Regions from separate parts of the Paenibacillus sp. RS8 genome, predicted to be linked through region 1. Evidence: riboswitches for the same ligand, from Rfam matches in the RefSeq annotation. Region 1 holds a riboswitch; the other holds the start of a gene.
What was found. Region 1 has a riboswitch for cyclic di-GMP ahead of ACDZ28_RS11650 (transglutaminase family protein). Riboswitches for the same ligand answer to the same signal wherever they lie in the genome.
Positions count from the first base shown of each region.

Region 2: linked by a shared signal. The riboswitch ahead of ACDZ28_RS13220 (glycosyl hydrolase) and the one ahead of ACDZ28_RS11650 (transglutaminase family protein) in region 1 are both predicted to bind cyclic di-GMP.

Region 1 covers NZ_CP168131.1:2,289,306-2,292,707, forward strand. Annotated here, with positions in the region: gene ACDZ28_RS11640 (GtrA family protein) at 1-375, shown strand, start outside; gene ACDZ28_RS11645 (class D sortase) at 410-1,060, shown strand; cyclic di-GMP riboswitch class I at 1,185-1,265, shown strand; cyclic di-GMP riboswitch class I at 1,374-1,454, shown strand; gene ACDZ28_RS11650 (transglutaminase family protein) at 1,468-2,277, shown strand; rRNA gene ACDZ28_RS11655 (16S ribosomal RNA) at 2,691-3,402, shown strand, end outside.
Region 2 covers NZ_CP168131.1:2,663,722-2,667,123, forward strand. Annotated here, with positions in the region: gene ACDZ28_RS13215 (sugar phosphate nucleotidyltransferase) at 337-1,710, shown strand; cyclic di-GMP riboswitch class I at 1,847-1,926, shown strand; gene ACDZ28_RS13220 (glycosyl hydrolase) at 1,939-3,402, shown strand, end outside.

The DNA.
Region 1 (3,402 bases):
ATACAGTTTCTTAAATTTAATGCCGTAGGTTTGGTGAATACCCTAATTGATTTCGTAATCTTCACATTACTGAACTCACTTGGAATGGTATATGCGTTGGCACAGGTGATTTCTTATAGTGCAGGGACAGCGAACAGCTTTATTTTGAATAAAAAAGTTACCTTCAAGGATCACAATCGTGGCAGTAAAGAGGGCTTTGATAAGGCTCAGTTGCTGAAGTTTATCATACTGAATCTGGTAGTGCTCGGAATATCGCTGTTGCTAATGCATCTGTTGACTGACAAACTAGGCATTCAAGTGTTGATCTCTAAGGTATTAGTAACGTTTGTGACGGTGATCATTAACTTCTTCGGAAGTCGTAAATGGGTATTCTAAAGTGCAGTAGAACCAATCCACGGAGGTGAAAATCATGCGTAAATTCTCGTATGTGCTCATACTGGCTGGGATCCTTATCATGCTCTATCCAAAAGCTAACGAATGGTATAACGACTGGCAGCAGGAGAAGCTATTAGAAACGGCTGAACTGAGCACCATCGAAAGCACTCCACCACCTGATCTGAAGAGTAGATATGCCGAGGTCACTCAGCTACTAGCAGAGGAATCCGTTCTAGATGCACAGGCACAGCCTCAAGAAACAGAAAAGCCAGAACCGGAGATTGAAGTGGGCGGCAAAGTTATCGCATTAATAGAGATTGATAAGATTGATCTGAAGCTGCCAGTATTAGAAGGAGCAACAAAAGCAAATATGAAGCATGCTGCGGCGCATATGAAAGAAACGGCCCCGCTTGGAGAAATCGGGAACGCCGCAATAGCTGCTCATAGAGCTAGAACTACGGGCAGATTGTTTAACAGATTGAATGAAGTTGTGGTTGGGGATGTAATCACGGTAAAAACGAGCGATCAGGTATATAATTACGAGGTTTATGATATTTCTGTTGTACTTCCCAGTGATGTGTCTGTTCTTGACGGGAATAACAAGGATAAGATTCTTACTCTAATTACGTGTGACCCACTAGTAGATCCTACACATCGTTTGATTGTTCATGCTAAGCTTACCTAATAGTTGATGAGAAATGACAAGAGAACTGAAATACAGAGAGATAACTATAAAATAATAGTAAAACTAGCAATTTTGTTCTTGTTTACGAGGATAAATATGGTAGTATAAGACTATAAAAGCTAAACACGATAAACGGCAAACCTATCGAAAGGTAGGGACGCAAAGCTAAAGGGCCTTCCCGTAAGGATGGCAGCCAGTTACCGAATGAAGAGGCTTTTTTTGTTTTTATAAAATATATAAGAACCTAAGATTCATATTTCTACTTGGACTGATTCTGTTAATTTGTCTAGCGAAATTAGAACAGATAGAGCTTATACGATAACGGCAAACCTATCGAAAGGTAGGGACGCAAAGCTAAAGGGCCTTCCCGAAAGGATGGCAGCCAGCTACCGAAAGGAGTTTTATCCGTGAAAAAGGTTTATTTTATGATGGTGGCGCTGTTCGTGCTGATTACTTCGGTTCCAGTAAGCACAGCTCAAGCTGCAAGTGCAGATTCAAACTGGTTGAATACATCCAAATTGGCTCAGGGTGTAATCGGTATTAACTACGATATTCCAAAAGATAAAAGAGTTAAGCTGATGATCACAAAAGATAACAGTAGCTATACATACAATTTATATGCTTCTGGACAAGCTGAAGACTTCCCTTTGCAACAAGGGAATGGGACTTATAAAGTTTCTGTTCTTGAGAATACAACGGGTAATAAATATAAGGCTCTCTATTCTGAAGTAGTAGATTTAACTATGAACGACTCAAATTCCGTATATTTGGGCTCTGTACAGAATGTGAAATGGAGTTCTTCTGATAAAGCAATCGTTAAGGCTAAAGAGCTTACAAAAGGTAAAACAACAGATGAAGAGAAAGTTAAAGCAATCTATAACTATGTAGTTGCTAATGTGCAATATGATTATTCTCTTGCTAATAATGTAACAACAGATTACATTCCGAACATTAACAACACTTTGAATACTAAAAAGGGAATCTGCTATGACTATGCTTCTCTTTTTGCCGCAATGCTGCGTAGTGTAGATGTGCCTGCTAAATTGGTGATGGGGAATACTAGCTACGTTACGCAATACCATGCATGGAATGAAGTATTAATGGATGGGAAATGGGTTACTATTGATACCACGGTAGATGCATCGGCAGCGAAGAGTAAGAAGAATACGGATTTTATTAAGGCTTCAAGTAAGTATACTGCAGCAAAATACTATTAATTTGAAACGCTAGAATCATAACTCTATTAAATAAACAACTAGCTTAATTATTAAGCTAGTTGTTAATTTTTCTATTAGGGGTTGCTTTTCTATGAGTAGATAGGTTATTATAGTTAAGCGTTGTTAGACAGCGTACAGGCAATGTTTGAGAGAGTTATATAAACGGCTTTCGAAAAATAAAGCTTGCATTACTGAGAATAACGTGATATATTATAAGAGTTGCTGCTGAGACATTAAACGGCGCCAACGAGAACTTGATCTTTGAAAACTGAACAACGAGTGAGTAGGAAATCACGAAAGTGAAATCCAAAACTGATGAGTTTCACAGCGTATTTTACGCTTTTGAAATTTCATCGTGAGAATTAATTTTCTCGTCAGATGTTTCAAAATGAGCATATCGCTCTTTTCAATACTAATTGGAGAGTTTGATCCTGGCTCAGGACGAACGCTGGCGGCGTGCCTAATACATGCAAGTCGAGCGGAGTTATTTTGAAAGCTTGCTTTCAAAATAACTTAGCGGCGGACGGGTGAGTAACACGTAGGCAACCTGCCCCTTAGACTGGGATAACTACCGGAAACGGTAGCTAATACCGGATAATTTCTTTTTTCTCCTGAAGGAAGAATGAAAGACGGAGCAATCTGTCACTGAGGGATGGGCCTGCGGCGCATTAGCTAGTTGGTGGGGTAACGGCCCACCAAGGCGACGATGCGTAGCCGACCTGAGAGGGTGAACGGCCACACTGGGACTGAGACACGGCCCAGACTCCTACGGGAGGCAGCAGTAGGGAATCTTCCGCAATGGACGAAAGTCTGACGGAGCAACGCCGCGTGAGTGATGAAGGTTTTCGGATCGTAAAGCTCTGTTGCCAGGGAAGAACGTCCGGTAGAGTAACTGCTACCGGAGTGACGGTACCTGAGAAGAAAGCCCCGGCTAACTACGTGCCAGCAGCCGCGGTAATACGTAGGGGGCAAGCGTTGTCCGGAATTATTGGGCGTAAAGCGCGCGCAGGCGGTCATTTAAGTCTGGTGTTTAAACCTTGGGCTCAACCTAAGGTCGCACTGGAAACTGGGTGACTTGAGTACAGAAGAGGAAAGTGGAATTCCACGTGTAGCGGTGAAATGCGT
Region 2 (3,402 bases), 370 kb from region 1:
CCCCGGAGCAGGAGCAAATCTTTAGAAAAACGTGCTCGTTTCCGGCTGGCACAGCCCGGTGCAGCACGGATTGGAATGGGTTAGGTAAAGAACGGAAAGGGAATTTGGAACTGTAGAAGCGTTAGCGTTCGCCTTTATCCTCGGATTTCTACCGCGAGAAGCGGTTCAATCAGGAAATCTGAGGATAACAGCGATCGGAAGTCCAAAATCCCTTGGAGTGGTTCATACCTAACAAATTTTTTTAATGCATCCGCTCGAAATAAGGCTAAGCGGAAGCTGACGTTTTGATAACAATTCAAATATGCTCGATTTCCATAATTCAGGGAGGGTTCATCTATGAAAATGGTACTTCTATCAGGCGGTTCAGGTAAACGGTTATGGCCGTTGTCCAACGACTCACGTTCAAAGCAATTTCTAAAGGTACTTGAAAGCCCTCAAGGTGAACCAGAATCCATGGTACAACGTGTATGGAGACAGCTGGAGGAAGCGGGGATGGCAGAATCATCTTATCTGGCCACCGGCCGCGGCCAAGTAGAAATGATACAAAGCCAACTGGGAAGTCATGTGCCGATTATCGTTGAACCGGAGCGTCGGGATACTTTTCCGGCTATCGCCTTAACAGCTACCTATCTTTATTCGGTTGCAGGTGTTTCTCCAGCGGAGACGGTAGCGATTTTGCCTGTTGACCCTTATGTAGAAGCATCCTTTTTCGATACCATAGCTATGCTTGAAGGGACTATGCTAGAAAGTGGAGCAAATCTGGCTCTAATGGGTGTTATTCCTGAACACGCCTCAGAGAAATACGGATATATCATTCCTACCACCGAAGAGGCGGGGGAGAACGGTTTTATGAAGGTGAGTCACTTTCAAGAGAAGCCAGACCGCATACAAGCAGAACAGCTTATCGAGCAAAATGCATTGTGGAATTGCGGAGTATTTGCCTTCCGTCTAGGGTACTTGTTAGATATTTTGCAGCGTAAAGGGTTGCCTTTAGGATATGAAGAATTGCAGAAGCAATATAAGCTATTGTCTTCCATCAGCTTTGATTATGAAGTGGTGGAGAAAGAAGAACATATTGTGGTACAGCCGTATGATGGATTCTGGAAGGATCTTGGAACGTGGAATACGCTAACAGAGGAAATGAGCAGCAAGCATGTAGGCAAGGGTTTTGTGACGGCGGATTCTGAGGGGACTTGCTTGATTAATGAGCTGGATATTCCAATTACGGTAATTGGTGCGAAGGATCTGATCATCGCGGCTAGCCCGGATGGGATTCTAGTTACCCATAAAGCCGAGAGTCCACGGATTAAAGAAGTGCTGAAGACCTTTGAACAGAGACCGATGTACGAGGAACGCCGCTGGGGCCATTACAAAGTTATTGATTATGTGAAATATGACGAGGGCAATGAAGTGCTGACTAAACGGATTTTTATATCCGAGGGGAATAATATCAGCTATCAGTTACATCGCAAACGTAGTGAAATTTGGACAATCGTCAGCGGCGAAGCAAGTATTGTGCTGAATGAGAAAAAACATAATGTGAAGGCTGGGGACGTGGTACGTATACCGGAAGGAACGAAGCACGCAATCCTTGCTTTGACGGATGTTGAGTTTATAGAGGTACAGACGGGTTCTGAATTAGTAGAAGAAGATAATATTCGTATTACTTTAGACTGGAATGATATAGAACTACAACAATTCATTTCATAGGTCTAACCTATCTATTTAACCAATTCGGAATTTCTTAAAACAGGTAAATTGACTCAATTATCAAAAAAAGTCATAAAAACACTAAATATATCATTAATTGTCGTCGATACTTACGGTAAGAGAGATTATTTCTCTTAAATTGAAAAGGCAAACCTATCGAAAGGTAGGGACGCAAAGCTATAGGGCCTTCGAAAGAGTGGCAGCCTGGCTACCGAAAGGGAGATTATTTTGAAAGCTTACCGTACGTATCGATTGTTTGGTGCATTTCTGTCACTCGTCCTGTTTCTGACTGCACTTCCGCTTACTGTTGGAATTTCGCCGTCTGTTGTCATAGCTGCTTCAAATTCTGGAACGCCAGTTACCCCGGGAGCCTCACCTGAAGCCGTAAAGCTGCTTAACTATTTTTACTCAATCTCAGGAAAAGGAATCCTTGCTGGCCAGCATGACTATTTAGAAAGTCCAGATGAAATTAACAATATGCTTAAGGGAACCAGCGGACAGTATGCAGCTCTTCACGGTTATGAAATGGGTGCGATCAGTGGCCAGTCTGAAGGAACGATGTCCTGGCAGCGTCAAAATGTGGTAAACAGCGCCATCAACTGGAATAAAGCGGGCGGGATCGTAGCTATGACTTTTCATGCTAACCTGCCGGGCACCTCTTATGACTGGGATAATGTTAAAAAAACGCTTAGCCAAAGTGAATTCGATAGTTACGTTACACCGGGTACCAAGCAATATAACAGTCTGATTGCTGAACTTGACAAGGTGGCAGTATCTCTAAAAAGCTTGCGAGATGCGAACGTCCCGGTACTTTGGAGACCCTATCATGAAATGAACGGGAACTGGTTCTGGTGGGGGAAGAAAAATAACTTTTCTAAACTTTGGAATATTATGTATGACCGTTTTGTTAACGTTCATAAATTAAATAATTTGTTATGGGTATGGAGTCCGAATGCTCCCAATGTTTGGTCAGATCCGTATGCGTTAACTTATCCAGGAGCTGATAAAGTAGATATCCTGGCAGCAGACATATACGAAAATGATTACCAGCAAAAATACTATGATAGCTTGTTGAGTCTAGCCACGGGCAAACCGATTGCGATCGGGGAAAATGGTGAAATGCCTAATCTGGAGAAGCTTCAACAATCACAAAGTAAATGGACTTATATGATGAGCTGGGGAAAAATGCTTTATGAGAATAACAGTGCAGATACAATCAAAACTTTTATGAATAGCAGCTATACCCTGACTAGAGATAAATTAAATAATAGCTTGGTACCCACACCTAGCGCCGCACCGGCACCTCCCGAAGAAGAGGGAGAGGCAGCAATTCCTCTCGCGAAGGGGCTTGCAGGAGAGTATTACAACAACATGCAGCTATCGGGAGCAGCAGCTCTTATTAGAACCGATGCAATAATCGATTTCAATTGGCGGCAAGGATCGCCGGATGCCGCCCTTGGGATTGATCGTTTCTCCATACGTTGGAGCGGTAAAGTTAAGCCCTTATATGATGAACAATATACATTTTACACTACATCAGATGATGGCATCCGTGTCTGGGTGAATGGGGAATCTGTGATTGATAGTTGGACGAAGCAAAGTGGCACTGAGCGTAAGGGCAATATTACGCTGAAGGCTGGTCAGCTATATGATATCAAGGTGGAGTATTACGAAAATGAAGGCGATGCGAGA